DNA from 3 places in the Micromonospora sp. CPCC 206061 genome. Region 2 is predicted to be linked to each of the others. Evidence: riboswitches for the same ligand, from Rfam matches in the RefSeq annotation. Region 2 holds a riboswitch; each other region holds the start of a gene.
What was found. Region 2 has a riboswitch for cyclic di-AMP ahead of V6V89_RS20845 (C40 family peptidase). Riboswitches for the same ligand answer to the same signal wherever they lie in the genome.
Positions count from the first base shown of each region.

Region 1 (4,938 bases), on a different contig from region 2:
GGGCCGGGGCGCGGCGGGCCGGGGCGAGCGAGGGATGAGACCGGGCGTGAAATGGCCCGCGATCAAGGGCGAGGCGCCGGGGGGTACGCCTCAGCCCTTGATCGCGGACGCGGGGGGATGGGTGTAGGGAACTAGCCGACCAGGCGCCGAACCACGTAGCTCGACGTCCAGATCTTGTGCTTGCCGACCTTCACACCGGGCTTCGGTGAGTCGTACATGTAGCCGCCGCCCGCGTAGACGCCGACGTGGTACCCGTACGTGCCGCTCCGGATGACGATCAGGTCACCGGGCTGGGCCGACGACTTGGCGACCGCCCGCCCGTACCGCTGCTGCGAGTTGGCCTTGTGCGGCAGCTTGATGCCGGCGGCCTTGCGGTACACGTACATGGTGTAGCCGGAGCAGTCGAACGACCCTGGCCCGCTCGCGCCGTACCGGTATGACTTGCCGACGTGCTTGCGCGCTTCGGAGAGCACCTTGGCCCGGCTGGCCACCACGTTGACCCGGATGGACGCGCTGGCCGTCCAACGGTACTTGCCCGGCAGGCTGGTGTACTTCAGCCGGAAGCTGCCGGTGACGTACGGGGTCGTGCGGTAGGTCGCCGTGCCGTTCGTGACCGCCTTGGTCTGCCAGGTCTGCCACCCGCCGTTGCGCCACGCCTGGAACTGCACGTTTCCGCCCGTCACGGCCGCGCCGGTGTTCGGGTCGTTGACGCGCGCGGTCAGCGTGACCGCCGAGCCCCACGCCACCTTGCTGGTGCTAGATGTCAGCTTGATCGCCACGTTTACCGGTGCGGCGGCCTGCTGGGAGGCGGCGGTGGTCACGGGAGCGGCCGCGGATGCTGGAGCGGCCACGGCGGCGCCGGCCACGAGCTGGCCGGCGCAGAGGCAGATCCCCAAAGCGAGCGCTAGCTTGCCGGCGCGGACAGGCCGCCGCCGGCTCGAACTGTGTTCGTGCACGGAATGAGATCCCTCCGGCACGCCTGCGGGGTTAGCTGTCGGGTTCGGGCGCAGAGGCTGCCCGGCCGCGCTCCCCGCGCGGCTTCACCCCAAGATCCGGGAACAGATCACTAACCTGGTTCCCCCGTCCCTGCCCGATCCGCCGTTGAGTTGTCGGATGTCGGTTGCACCGCTCGGGATGGGCAGGGCTCGGCGTTGTCCCGCGGTGCGGCCGGGCCACGATGAAGGCCGGCTCAACGTTTGTAGCCGATGCCGGGATCGACGCGGAGTAATCGAAATCTTGCGGACCGAATTTGGCACACCAGCGAATGCCCGGGCGCGGAGGGCGCTGTCCGAAATGTCACTACGGAGCGTCAACGCGGTCATGACGGGATGTTGACCATGAACGGTGAATAAGGCCACACAACTTTGCCGTGTCCGGAGATCAAACCTCCTCCGGTACCCTCGCTCGCGTGACGGACGGGAACACGGCCAAGATGCCCCTGCGGGCCAAGGTCGCCAGCTCGGTGTCGCGTACGGCGGCGGCACTCTCGCGGGCAGCCGGGCGCGGCGACGGCTCGGTGATCGGCGGCTGGATCGGCCTCAAGATCGACCCTGACCTGCTCGCCCACCTCGCCAACGGACGTGCCATCGCCCTAGTCTCCGGCACCAACGGCAAGACCACCACGACCCGGCTCACGGCCGCGGCGGTCGGCGTACTGGGTCCGGTGGCCACCAACTCCTACGGTGCGAACATGCCCACTGGGCACACTTCGGCACTGGCCAAGGCTGGGCACACGCCGTACGCGGTACTTGAAGTGGACGAGCATTACCTAGCGCAAGTGATCGCGGCGACCACGCCCCGCGTGGTCGCGCTTCTCAACCTCTCGCGTGACCAGCTGGACCGGGCGAAGGAGGTCGCCATGATGGCCGACCTCTGGCGCACCGCGCTGGCCGACCACCCCGACATCCTGGTGGTCGCCAACGCCGACGACCCGATGGTGGTTTACGCGGCGGTCGCCTCGCCGCAGGTGACGTGGTTCAGCGCGGGGCAGCGCTGGCACGACGACTCGTGGGTCTGTCCACAGTGTGGTGCGCCGATCGAACGCCAGGCCGACCAGTGGTGGTGCGTCAATTGCCCGCTGCGCCGGCCTACACCACAGTGGACGGTGGAAGACGACGGCGTCATCGACCCGCGTGGCGCGTGGCATAAGGTCAACCTGCAGATTCCAGGAAAAGTCAACGTCGGCAACGCGGCCACCGCGCTGGCGGTGGCATCACAGTTTGGAGTACGCCCAACCGACGCGGTCGGTCGACTGTCCACTGTGACTTCTGTGGCGGGCCGCTACGCGCAGGTGATGCGAGACGGGCGAAACATCCGGCTGCTGCTCGCAAAGAACCCGGCGAGCTGGCTGGAGGCGTTCGACATGGTGGATCACGCACCGACGCTGCTGTCCATCAACGCGCGCGACCCCGACGGCCTCGACACATCGTGGCTCTTCGACGTCGACTTCGCGCCGCTGCGGGGCCGGCAGGTGTTGATCACCGGTGATCGGGCGTACGACCTGGCGGTACGGTTGGAAGTGAACGGTGTGCCGTTCCGCCACGTACTGTCCTTCGACGAGGCGGTCACCTCGGTGCCGCCCGGCCGACTGGAAGTCATCGCCAACTACACGGCGTTCCAGGACATCCGAGCGGAGTTGGACCGTGTCAACTGACAGCGCTATCAGCATCGTCTGGATCTACCCGGACCTGCTGTCCACCTACGGCGACCGCGGCAACATGCTGATCCTCGCCCGCCGGGCCGCGCTGCGCGGGTTTCCCGTGCAGACCATCGAGGTCCGATCCGATCAGCCGTTGCCCAACAGCGCCGACATCTACCTGCTGGGCGGCGGCGAAGACGGCCCGCAGGCGCTCGCCGCGCAGCGACTGCTCGCCGACGGCGGCCTGCACCGCGCGGTGGCGCAGGGCTCGGTGGTGTTCGCGGTGTGCGCCGGGTACCAGCTGCTCGGCGGCTCGTTCTTCGCCAAGGGTGCCAAGTGCGGCGGCCTCAACCTGCTCGACCTGCACTCCGACCGAGGCCCCAGCCGGGCCGTCGGTGAGTTGGGCGGCGTCATCGACCCGCGGCTCGGCCTGCCCCCGCTGACCGGGTTCGAAAACCACGGCGGCCGCACCCACCTCGGCCCGAGCGTCGCGCCGCTCGCCCGGGTCACCACCGGCATCGGCAACGACGGCAGCACCGAGGGCGCCTGGCGCGGCAAGCTCCTCGGTACGTACTCCCACGGCCCCGCCCTCGCCCGAAACCCGGCCATCGCCGACTTGCTGCTGCGCTGGGCCACCGGCATGGACGTGCTGGCCCCTCTCGACGACACCTGGTCCGACCGGCTGCGCGCCGAGCGCACGGCCGCCACGGCGGCCTCATGATCGCGCGCCTCGGAGCGGGCCTCCGTGACGGCCTCCGTGACCCGAAGGTTGCCCGCTTCGCCCTGCTCCTCGTCCTGCTCTGCGTATGCGGCCTCGCCGTACTCCTCCTGCCGCAGCCCGACCTCGCCGCCGCCCCTCGCATCGTCGACCGGCTCGGCCTCCTCGCGCCCCCCGCCGCGGTGCTGCTCGGCGCCCTCATGATGATCGTGCTCATCCCCCGCACGCTCGTCTCGGTAGCGTGGGGAGCGCTGTTCGGCACGGTTGGCGGCGCGAGCTACGCGCTCGCCGCCGCGCTGCTCGCCGCCGCCCTCGGCTTCGCCGTCGGCCGCCTGCTCGGCCGCGACTTCGTCGCCGACCGGGTCCGCGGGCGGCTGGCCAGGCTCGACGGCTGGTTCGGGCGGCAGAGCGTGTTCGGCGTCGTGACCGTCCGCTTGCTGCCTGTCGGTGGCTTCGGCCTGATCAGCTACGGGTACGGGACCACAGGCGCCCGCCTGCGCCCATACCTGATCGGCAGCGTGCTCGCGTCGGTGCCGTCAGCTTTCGGGTACGCGGCCGTGGGCGCCGCCGTAGCCTCGCCCGGCGACATCAACTGGTTCGCGATCGCCCCGGCCGGCCTGGGCCTGATCGCCACCACGATAATCGTCACCCGCTGGCGCCGCGCCTCCAACCGCACCCTCGCCACCCCCTAACACCGCCGCCGCGGAGCCCCCGACGCACCCGCACCCCTCTACTCGTCGATCAAGGGCAAACGCACGTGGTTGGATCTCATTTCCACGTGCATTTGCCCTCGATCGATGGAAATCTCCTTGATCGACGGACAAAGCGGCCCATGAGGCGCCGCTGCGGCGGCCGGGCGCTCTTCGTCGCGCCTCACCCGAGCGCGAGACCCGAACCGCGTGCGCTGCTGCGGGCGCGCGGCCAACTCGCCCTCCATGCCGGCCGCAGATCGCGGCCCATGCCGCGATCAAGGGCAATCGCACGTGGTTCGATCTCATTTCCACGTGCATTTGCCCTTGATCGATGCAATCGCCCTTGATCGGCGAGGAGATGCAGCGGGCCGAAGGGCCGCGCCGGAGGACGCGCCGCGTCCGCGTTCGTGCTCTCTGCCGGGCCGCGGCCCGGCGCCCGCCGTCGCGCGCGTCCCTGATCGGCGGACGCGGCGTCCCCGCCAGCGCAGGGCGTGGCAACCGCCGCGCAGCCGTCCGGGCTCCTCACCTGTCGCGGAGCGCGCTGCCCCCGCGCTGCGATCGGCGCGCACCGCGCCCGCGCGAGAGCAGACCACGGCCCAGCCGGGCCGCGATCAAGGAAGACCTCGTCGATCAAGGGCAAATGCACGCGAAAAAGAGATCCAACCACGTGCGTTTGCCCTTGATCGACGGAACGGGGCCCGCGCAACCCGCGGGCGCCGCGCAACCCGCGGGCGCCGCGCAACCCGTGCAACCCGTGCAACCCGCGCAACCCGCGCAACCCGCGCAACCCGCGACGGTACGCGAAGGGGCGGGCGCAGGGCGTGGGGTGGCGGGGTTAGTCGCCGGGGCCGCAGGCGGTGCCGTCGGTGTTGCGGTCCAGGGCGTGGCGG
Region 1 is NZ_JBAKHX010000027.1:31-4,968, forward strand. Features, by position in the region: gene V6V89_RS19440 (C40 family peptidase) at 132-956, opposite strand; cyclic di-AMP (ydaO/yuaA leader) riboswitch at 962-1,111, opposite strand; gene V6V89_RS19445 (Mur ligase family protein) at 1,433-2,653, shown strand; gene V6V89_RS19450 (type 1 glutamine amidotransferase) at 2,643-3,359, shown strand; gene V6V89_RS19455 (TVP38/TMEM64 family protein) at 3,356-4,048, shown strand; gene V6V89_RS19460 (hypothetical protein) at 4,884-4,938, opposite strand, start outside.
Region 1: linked by a shared signal. The riboswitch ahead of V6V89_RS19440 (C40 family peptidase) and the one ahead of V6V89_RS20845 (C40 family peptidase) in region 2 are both predicted to bind cyclic di-AMP.

Region 2 (4,938 bases):
CCGGCGCCGTTCGGGCCGATGACCGCGAAGAGCTCCTGCCGCCCCACCGTGAAGCTCACCCCGTCGATCGCCTTCACGCCGGCGAAGCTGAGGTGGACGTCCGTGAACTCGAGGATCGTCATGACAACCACCGCTTACGCCGCCGGTAGTGCTTCACGTCGCGGAAGCTCTTGCGCCCCAGCCCCAGGTAGAACTCGCGGATGTCGTCGTCGGCGAGCAGCTGCGCGGCCGGCTTGTCGAGCACCACCCGGCCGGTCTCCAGCACGTACCCGTGACTCGCGATCGACAGCGCCATCGTGGCGTTCTGCTCGACGAGCAGGATGCCGGTGCCGCGCTTGTTGATCGCCATGATGATCTCGCGCACCTGCTCCACCAGCCGCGGCGCCAGCCCCAGGCTCGGCTCGTCGAGCAGTAGGTAGCGCGGGTCGGCCATGAGCGCCCGACCGATCGCCAGCATCTGCTGCTCGCCACCGGACAGGTACCCGGCGGTCCGGCGGCGCCGCTCGGCGAGTACCGCAAACAGGTCGAACACGTCGTCGAGGCGCGCCTTGATCCGCTCTGGGCTGGTGTGGCCGCCGATCCGGAGGTTCTCCTCGACGGTCAGCTCCGCGAAGATCCGCCTGGCCTCCATCACCTGGCAGATTCCCCGGCGCACCAGCGCCGCCGGCCGCAGGTGGTGCACGGGTACGCCGTCGAGCGTCACCGCGCCCTTCGTCACCTCGCCGTCGTGCACGTCGAGCAGGCCCGTGATCGCGCGCAGGAGGGTGGTCTTGCCGGCACCGTTCGCGCCAAGCAGCGCGACGACCCCGCCAGGCGGGACTGTGACGCTGACGCCTCGCAGCACCAGCATCACGTCGTCGTAGACGACCTCGAGGTTCCGCACCTGCAACATCGCCCGACGCTCCTTGTGTTCTACATCACAAGTTACCGGTCATTTAACTAGAACTAACAAGGTCGTCAAGCGACGGTTTGGTCTCGATCCAACACGCTCGGTAACGACACCTACCTTGATGGACTAATCACCCTCCTGCCACTTTCGTCTCAGCGATGATCACGTTAGGTTGGAGCGGCTGGTCCGGTCGTCAGTCACTCCCCCGGGTGGCGCCGGCCCGGTGCTGCCGAATCGCAAATCACGACTACGGTCAGTGAGCGAACCGGGGACCCACCTTGTGCAATGGGGTGAATCCGCACTCGTGCGGTAGGGCGTCCTTCCCGCCCGAATCCGTCAGCTAACCCGGTAGGCGGCCTGCGGAAGAGGGGTCACGTTTGTCACCCGCGCGTACGCTGCTGCGCGCCCTCGTACTGCTCGGTGTGGGCATCGGGCTGACAGTGCCGGCGGTTGCCGCACAGGCGGAGCCGTCCGCGAGCGAGCTGACGCAGCAGATCAACAAGGCGTCGACGGAGCTGGAAAAGATCGTCGAGGCGTACAACAAGGCCGGAGAGGACCTCAAGACCACCAAGGCCGCCGCGCAGGCGGTCGCCACCAAGCTCGGCCCGCTGGAACAGGAACTCGCCGTCGCCGACGCGGAGGTCGGTCGGATGGCCGCCGTCGCGTACCGGTCTGGCCGGCTGGCCAACGCCAACGCACTGCTTGAAGGCGGCACCGGCAGCGTCGTCGACCGCCTGGGCGTACTCGACAAGCTGGCCCGCGACCGCCAGGCCCAGGTTGCCGGCTTCACGGCGACGCAGCAGCGGTATCTCGACGAGAAGTCGAAGCTCGACATCGCGCAGGCCAAGCAGACCGCGCAGGTGAATGAGCTCGCGACGGGCAAGAAGAAGATCGAGTCGGATCTCGCCAAGCTGTACGAGATGCGAGAGAAGGCGTACGGCTCGGCGACCACGTCGAGCGGCTCGTACACCGGCACGATCCCGTCGGTCTCTGGCCAGGCGGGCGTCGCGGTGCGGTTCGCATACAACGCGATCGGCACCCCGTACGTGTGGGCGGCCGAGGGGCCGAACGGCTACGACTGCTCGGGCCTGACGCTCGCCGCGTGGCGGGCCGCAGGCAAGACACTGCCGCACAACGCCGCGATGCAGTGGGACAAGGTGGCACACATCGGCCGAGGTTCGCTGCAACCGGGAGACCTGGTGTTCTACAGCGGTCTCGGACACGTGGGCATCTACGTGGGCAGTGGCAAGGTGATCCATGCCCCGCAGGCCGGCGAATCGGTGAAGCTCTCCAGCGTCGACATGATGACCCCATACGGCTACGGCCGCGTCCGCTAGCTGTTCGGTTCCATACGGGCCGCGGCATCGGCTGCCGCGGCCCGTTGGTGTCGGCGTGTCGTGGGGCCGTGTACTTCGCGCTGACGCAACGGAGCACCCAGTGGTTCGCCGCCGCACCGCCCGAACCGCGGGCACCGCGCGGAGCTGGGTGCTTGAACCAGCCCCTGAATAGACAGGCGAGCGGCCGGCGTCCCACACTAGACGCCGGCCGCTCGCTATTTGTCGATGCTGTTATGCCGCCTGGAGACCCTCGGCCCGGGCCAGCTCGCGGAGCCGGCCGAGCGCCTGGATCTCAAGCTGGCGGATGCGCTCCCGCGACAGCGAGAACCGCGACGCCACCTCGGTGAGCGAGTGCTCCCGGCCGTCTTCGAGCCCGTACCGGGCGCGCATGATGCCGGCCGACCGGTCGTCGAGGTGGTTGAGCAGACCCTCGATGCGCTGCCGCTCCAGGCCGGTGAGCACGATCTCTTCCGGCGACGGAGCGTCGCTGTCGGCCACCAGGTCGCCGAGGTTGGTGTCGCCGTCGTCGCCGACCGGTGTGTCGAGCGACACGGTGTCCTGCGACCAGCGCACCAGCTCGTGCACCCGCTCGACGGGCACGCCCAGCGCGACCGCGATCTGCTCCGGCTCGGGGTCGCTGCCGAGCTCACGGGTGAGCTGGCGGGCGACGTTGCGCATCCGGTTGACGTCTTCGACCAGGTGCACCGGCAGCCGCACGGTGCGCTCCTGCTGTGCGATCGCCCGGCTGATCGCCTGGCGGATCCACCAGGTGGCATACGTCGAGAACTTGAACCCGCGCTCGTAGTCGAACTTCTCGACCGCGCGCACCAGGCCGGTGTTGCCCTCCTGGATCAGGTCGAGCATCGGCATGCCAGACCGCACGTATCGCCGCGCGATCGACACGACCAGCCGTAGGTTTGCCCTGATGAACAGATCCTTGGCCCGCTCGCCCTCGATGACGAGGCGCTCCAGCTCTTCCGCGCCCACGCCCTGCGGCACCTTCCCCTCGTCGAGGAGGTGCTCCGCGTACAGCCCGGCCTCGATCGCCTTGGAGAGGTCGACCTCTGTGGCGGCGTCGAGCAGCGGCGTGCGTGAGATCTCGTGCAGATAGACGCCGACCAGGTCGCGTTCCTCGGCGACCTCGTCCGTGCGCATCACCACATTGCTTTCCACGTCGCTCACGATCCCCTCGCTCGCCCCACTTGCCTTGTTACCTGCTGTCCCGACGTTCATCAGCCCTCCCCCGTAACCTCCGGTATCCCCCGCGGTGCTGACACCTACACAACAGTTGAGACGCGCTTGGGATTCCGTCTCGTGAGTCGAAAGTGTCACGAATGCCTGAGTAATAGCTGAGAGCCCGGTGCGTACTTGCTGTGCACTGCGCTCTATCAAGGGATTCGGCTACAACCTGGGGGCGGATTGGACGGCCACTGTGCACGTTTCGCCCAGTCAATGACATCACCTGGTGTTGGCCCGCACAGCGATCCGGCTCACTACCTGTCTGCGATCCTCGTCACTTCACAGTACGCACGTACGCCGTCGACGGTTCAGCGCTTGTTCAGGGCATACCCGTGGCGCGGCACACTATGCGAGGTGAGCCAGGGCCCTGCGAACGTGGCCCGCCGAGCGTCCCAGCGCCGCCTTGGCACCGTCGACGTCGGCGCCGGACATCAGCGTCACGAGCGCGATCTTGAGGTCGCCGCCGGCCTCGGCGAGCGCCCGCTGGCAGTCCTCTTCGCCCCGGTCGGTCGCGGCCATGAGGATCGAGATCATCCGGCCGCGCAGCTTCGCGTTGGTGGCGACTAAGTCGATCATCAGGTTCGAGTACACCCGGCCGAGCCGGACCATGACCGCGGTGGAGAACGCGTTCAGCACCAGCTTCTGTGCGGTGGCCGCCTTCATCCGGGTCGAGCCGGTGATGACCTCCGGGCCGGTGTCGACGCCGATGAAGACGTCCACCTCCGCGGCGGCCGCGGCGGCCGGGTCGGCGGCCACGAGCGCGCAGGAGGCGCCGTTCACCCGCGCGGCGCGCAGGGCACCCAGCACGTACGGGGTGCGGCCGCTGGCCGCCAGGCCCACGACGAGGTCGCCGGCGCGCACCGAGGCGGCCGCCTCATCGGCCCCGGCCGCCTCATCGTCCTCGGCGTTCTCGACGGCGTGGTGCATCGCCTCGGGCCCGCCGGCGAGGTGGGCGCGAAACCAGTCGGCCGGGGTGTTGAAGGTGGGCGCCAGCTCCGCCACGTCGATCACGCCCAGCCGCCCGGACGTGCCGGCGCCGAAGTAGTGCACTCGGTGCCCGTCCTGTATCGCGGCGACGGCGAGGTCGACCGCGGCGGCGATCTCGTCCAGTACCGCCGCGACCGCCGGCGCCACCGCTTGGTCGGCCTCGTTGATGACCGTGAGCACGTCGCGGGTCGACATCAGGTCGAGGTCTTCGCTGCGCGGGTTCTGCCGCTCGGTGGGCGAGCCGATACGGACGACGGCTCGGCCGTCCGTATCGGCCGTCAACGCGACCGCCGGACGGAGGTCACCCGGTGCGACTGCACCGCCTCGGCGGTGACCTCCAGTGCCCGGCGGGCCTTGGTCCGGTTGCGGGCGGCGACCCCGACGAAGAGGCAGTCGACGACGGTGAGCTGGGCCAGCCGGCTGGCCATCGCGCCGGAGCGGTAGGTGGTCTCGCGGGCCGCCGTGGTGAGCACGAAGTCGGCCACC
Region 2 is NZ_JBAKHX010000030.1:38,725-43,662, forward strand. Features, by position in the region: gene V6V89_RS20835 (ABC transporter ATP-binding protein) at 1-122, opposite strand, end outside; gene V6V89_RS20840 (ABC transporter ATP-binding protein) at 119-892, opposite strand; cyclic di-AMP (ydaO/yuaA leader) riboswitch at 1,107-1,259, shown strand; gene V6V89_RS20845 (C40 family peptidase) at 1,267-2,226, shown strand; gene V6V89_RS20850 (sigma-70 family RNA polymerase sigma factor) at 2,458-3,459, opposite strand; gene murQ (N-acetylmuramic acid 6-phosphate etherase) at 3,811-4,734, opposite strand; gene V6V89_RS20860 (MurR/RpiR family transcriptional regulator) at 4,731-4,938, opposite strand, start outside.

Region 3 (4,938 bases), on a different contig from region 2:
GAGCGCGCCCGCCGCCGCACCGGTGCGCACCGCCGTCGGCAGGTCACCGTCCTGGGCCAGTACGGCCGCCACGCCCGCGGTCATCGAGTCGCCGGCGCCGCGCGGGTCGGCGGCCTCCAGCTGCGGGATCTCGACCTCGAAGACCTCGTTCTCCAGTAGCGCCAGCGCCGGCTGGTCGGCACGGCTGATCAGCACCGACCGCGCGCCGTCGCCCTGCATCTGGTGCAGCGCCTCGACCAGGTCGGGAACGCTGTCGGTCGCGGCCCGCCCGTCGGCCACCAGCTCGTCGTGGCTGACCTTCACAAAATAGGGAGACCCTTCGAGTACCGCCGACAGGTGGTCGCCGGACAGGTCGGCGACCACCTTCACGCCGTTGCTACCCAGGTCGGCTGCCAGGCGCCGGTACACGTCGGGCGGGACGATGGCGGGGTCGGTCGGCCGGCTCAGCACCGCCACCGCCGAGCGCAGCCCCTCCGCCAGCGCGAGGTTGTAGAGCTCGTCCAGGTCGTGCCGGCCCAGTGGCGGCTCCGGGGCCTCGGCGATCTCCGTGCGGGTGCCGCCTCGGCGGTCGTGCACGTACCCGCCGCTCGTGGCCGTGCGTGTGGTCGTGTGCAGGTCGATGCCCTCGGCCGCGATGAGCGACTGCAGTACCTGGCCGGTCTCGCCCCCCAGGCTCGCGCACAGCGCCACCGGCACGCCCAGCGACGTGATCATCCGCGCCTGCCAGAGGCCCTGACCTCCCGGGTGCAGGTGTATCTCGACCGCTTCGGCGGGCTGCTCGATGGTGACCGTGAGCTGCGGTGCCGGCGCGAAGACCATGACATGACCAACCATGCCCGGAATGTTCCCCGTGGGCGCCCGCCCTAAGCCCGTCAGCGCCAGGTGTCCGCCCAGGTGCGGGCCCGCAACGGCTTTCATTCAAGGCTGGGAGTCCTACGGTGACGGCGCCGACACGCTGTGGTTCGACGACGTGGCGTTGGGTCCTCGCACATCGGGTTCTGAAAACGTCGAAGGGGGCCCCGAATCGGGGCCCCCTTCGTACGAAACGACCTACGTCACGGAGAGATGGACGTGGTCGGTGTGTTCCGCGGACGGACTGCCGCTGCCGCTGTACGACCTCCAGCCGCTGCTGGGCAACCAGATCCGGCGGAACCAGATGACGTAGAGCACACCGAGCGCGCTCGCGTTCTTGATGTAGAAGTTCGCGAGGCGGTCGCCGTAGTCCCTGTCGCCGCCCGTGGCCACCTTGCCGAAGCCGCTCGCCGCTGAGGACCAGTCACACGCCCGGCCCTTCGGGTGCTCGCCGGAACCACCGCTGCGCCAGCAGTAGACGTACCGGCTGAAGCCGGCTTCCTTCGTCTCCCTGTACGCGTGCAGCAGTCGCGGCGTGACGCAGCCGCCGGTACCCGTCGGGTCCTTGACGCTGCACCCGCCGGAGCCGCTCGGGCCCTGGCTGGCCGTCGCCGCGCCGGAGCCGCTCGGGCCGCTGGAACTGCTGCCGCCGCCGGCGTTGGCCAAGGCGTTCTCCGCCTGCTTCTTGCGGGCGGCCATGACCTGGACCTGCTTCTGCTGCTCCCTGACCTGGTTGTCGATCGCGAGCTTGGTGTGGGTGGCGTTGTTGCGCGCGTCGATGAGGTCGCGAAGCTTCTTGTCTTCGCTCTCCGCGAGCGTGTCGAGCGCGGACGCCCGGTCCATGAAGCCTTCCGGTGTGGAGGCGTTGAGCATGGCGGAGATGGGGCCGAGCCGGCCGCGCTGGTACGCCACGTTCGCAAGCTCGCCGATGACCTGAGTCTTCACAGCGAGGTCCTGCTCGAACTTCACGAGGTCGACGCGGAGCCGCTCCTGCTCCTTTTTGGACTTCGCAAGCGCGTCCTGCGCGACGATGTACCCCTTGCTCGCTGTTTCCAGTTGCTCGCGCAGTGTCGCCGTTCCACCCTCGTCGTCGGTGTTTGGCGCGGCGCCAGCGGGTTGAGCATGGATGCCGACCAGAGCGAACGTCGCGGCGACGAGCACCGCGAGCAGCCCTACCCGGCTGCGGGCATGAGCCATCAACCATCCTTCCAGTCAGCCGCCGACCGAGTTAGCTGACGGGTTCGGGACGGAAGTATCCCTACCGCTCGCGCGGATTCACCCCGGTGGAACTCGTGGTTCCCCGGCTCGCCACGCGTTGGCGCGGCGATTAGGCGGCAGTCACCACCGGCACCGGGGGGCGCCGCCGGGCGGTGACCGGAGCCGAGCGTACCGGGTTCCGGTCGATGTGCCCACCCGTTGCACGCACGGTCACAAGCCCGTCACCAGGTGGTTTGCCGGCATGCTTCGGCGGGTTCGACCTGGAGCGTGGCGTGCGCGATGTCGAAGTCGTCATGCAGCGCCTCGCGCGCTTCGACCAACACCGGTCCTACCTCCGCGGCCGGGTCGAGCGTCAGGTGCGCGGAGACGACGTCCATGCCGGAGGTGAGTGTCCACACGTGAAGGTCGTGCACGTCGCACACTCCAGGCACCGCCGCGAGCCTTGCCCGCACGGCCGCCACGTCGACGTGTGCGGGCGCGGCCTGCACGAGGATGCGGACCGCGGCACGCGCGAGCCGCCAGGTGCGGGGGAGGATGAAGACTCCGACCGCGACCGCGACGATCGGGTCGGCGTACCACCAGTCGGTGAGCGCGATGACGACGGCGGCGATGATGACGCCCACCGAGCCGAGCAGGTCGCCGAGCACCTCGAGGTAGGCGCCGCGCACGTTGATGCTCTCCTTGGCGCCCGAGCGCAGCAGCGCGAAAGCCACCACGTTGGCGATCAGACCGGCCACCGCGACGGCGAGCATCGGCCCGGCGGGCACGTCCGGCGGGTCGCCGAACCGGCGCATCGCCTCGATCAGCACGTAGAGAGCGACGCCGAAGAGCAGGACCGCGTTGGCGAGGGCGGCGAGCACTTCCAACCGGTACAGGCCGAAGGTGCGCTGCGGGTCCTTGTCGGCGCGGCGCGCGGCCGTCATCGCGGCGAGCGCCATGCCGATGCCGAGCACGTCGGTGAACATGTGCCCGGCGTCGGAGAGCAGTGCGAGCGAGCCGGTGACCAGCGCGGCGGCCCCCTCGACGAGCATGAAGACCCCGAGCAGCGCGAAGGCTGCCAGCAGGGGGCCGCGGTGCTTGGCGCCCGCCGTCCCGTGATCGTGTCCAGCTCCCACGCTCTCCAAAATATGCTGACATTGCTATGTATGCAAACATGGCACTGGGAATCACTGTCGAATCGGGGCATAGTGATGGGCGTGGATACCAACAGAGACATCACAGTGACCCGCAGAACGCTCACCACGTCGATGCTCGCGGCAGTCGCGGCGGCGGCCACCGTCTCCGTACCCACCCGCGCCAGCGCCGGCCACAAGCACCTGCCCGACCTCATCAACCTGCCCAACGCGTTCCAGCCCGAAGGGATCGCGATCGGCCAGCGGCCGTACGCGTACTTCGGCTCGCTGGCCACCGGCTCCATCTACCGCGCCAGCCTCGTCACCGGCCAGGGCCGGATCATCTCCACCGGACCGGGCACGCCGTCTGTCGGCCTGAAGATCGACCGGGCCGGGCGGCTCTTCGTCGCCGGCGGCGCGGCGGGCGACGCGCGGGTCGTCGACGCGCACACCGGCGAGGTGCTGGCCTCGTACCAGTTCGCGAGCGCGCCGGCGTTCATCAACGACGTCGTCCTCACGCCGCGCGGTGCCTTCTTCACCGACTCGCAGAACCCGTTCCTGTACCGCGTGCGGCTCGACCTGCCGAGTGGCTTCACCCCTGTGCCGCTTAGCGGCGATCTGGTCTACCAGGCCGGATTCAACGTCAACGGCATCGCCCGCACACCAGACGGCACCGCGCTGCTGGTCGTACAGTCCAACACCGGCGGCCTCTTCCGGGTCAACCCGGCCACCGGCGCGACCACGCGGGTCGACCTCGGCGGCGAAGTGCTCACCAACGGTGACGGCCTGCTGGTGCTCGGCCGCACGCTGTACGTGGTGCAGAACCGCCTCAACCGGGTCGCCGTGTTCCGGCTCGACCGGGCGGGCACCAGAGGCGCACTGGTCACACACCTGTCCGACCCGCGATTCGACGTACCGACCACCGTGGCCGCCTATGGCGACCGCCTGTACCTGCCCAACGCCCGCTTCGGCATCGTCGTCACGCCGGACACCCCGTACACCGCGGTGGCGATCAAGCGCCCCTGATCATGGTGTGGAGATGGTGATTAACCGCTGCGTGGCACGGGACAGGGCGACGTAGAGGGTGCGGGCACCGTCCTGTACCCGGATCTCGTCCGGTGCGACGAGCACCACACCGTCGTACTCCATGCCCTTCGCCTGAAGGCTGGTCACGACCTGCAACCGCTCGGCGGGCAGGTCGGTGAGCCAGCCGGCGACCTCGTCGCGGCGCGGCACCGGCGTGATCACGCCGACCGTGCCCTCGACGTCGGCGAGCAGGCCGGACGCGGCCTTCCGGGCCGCGTCCGGCAGGTCGGCCGCTGCCACGGTGTGCTCCTCTGGCTGCACCCCGGTCGAGCGGACCGCCCGTGGCAGTGTGAGGTCGGGGTACACCTCGCGGATCACCTTCGCCGCCAGCGCGAAGATCTCGGCCGAGTTGCGGTAGTTCGTGGTGAGCGTGAAGTCGTGCCGCTTTCGCGAGCCCAGCGCCCAGTCGCGCGCCTTGGCCAGCTCACCCGGATCGCCGGTCCACGCGGTCTGTGCCGGGTCGCCGACCACGGTCCACGAGGCCAGCCGGCCACGGCGACCCAGCATCCGCCACTGCATCGGAGAGACGTCCTGCGACTCGTCGACCACCACGTGCGCGTACTCGCGGTAGTCGTCCGGGCGCTGCGTGGCAGCGGCGCGCGCCGCGCGCTGGCGGTCGGCGTACGTGGTGACCTCGCGGATGCCGTCGACCACGTGGTACGGGTCGCGC
Region 3 is NZ_JBAKHX010000035.1:61,642-66,579, forward strand. Features, by position in the region: gene V6V89_RS22905 (1-phosphofructokinase family hexose kinase) at 1-834, opposite strand, end outside; gene V6V89_RS22910 (coiled-coil domain-containing protein) at 1,051-2,049, opposite strand; cyclic di-AMP (ydaO/yuaA leader) riboswitch at 2,054-2,196, opposite strand; gene V6V89_RS22915 (cation diffusion facilitator family transporter) at 2,292-3,185, opposite strand; gene V6V89_RS22920 (SMP-30/gluconolactonase/LRE family protein) at 3,267-4,208, shown strand; gene V6V89_RS22925 (HelD family protein) at 4,209-4,938, opposite strand, start outside.
Region 3: linked by a shared signal. The riboswitch ahead of V6V89_RS22910 (coiled-coil domain-containing protein) and the one ahead of V6V89_RS20845 (C40 family peptidase) in region 2 are both predicted to bind cyclic di-AMP.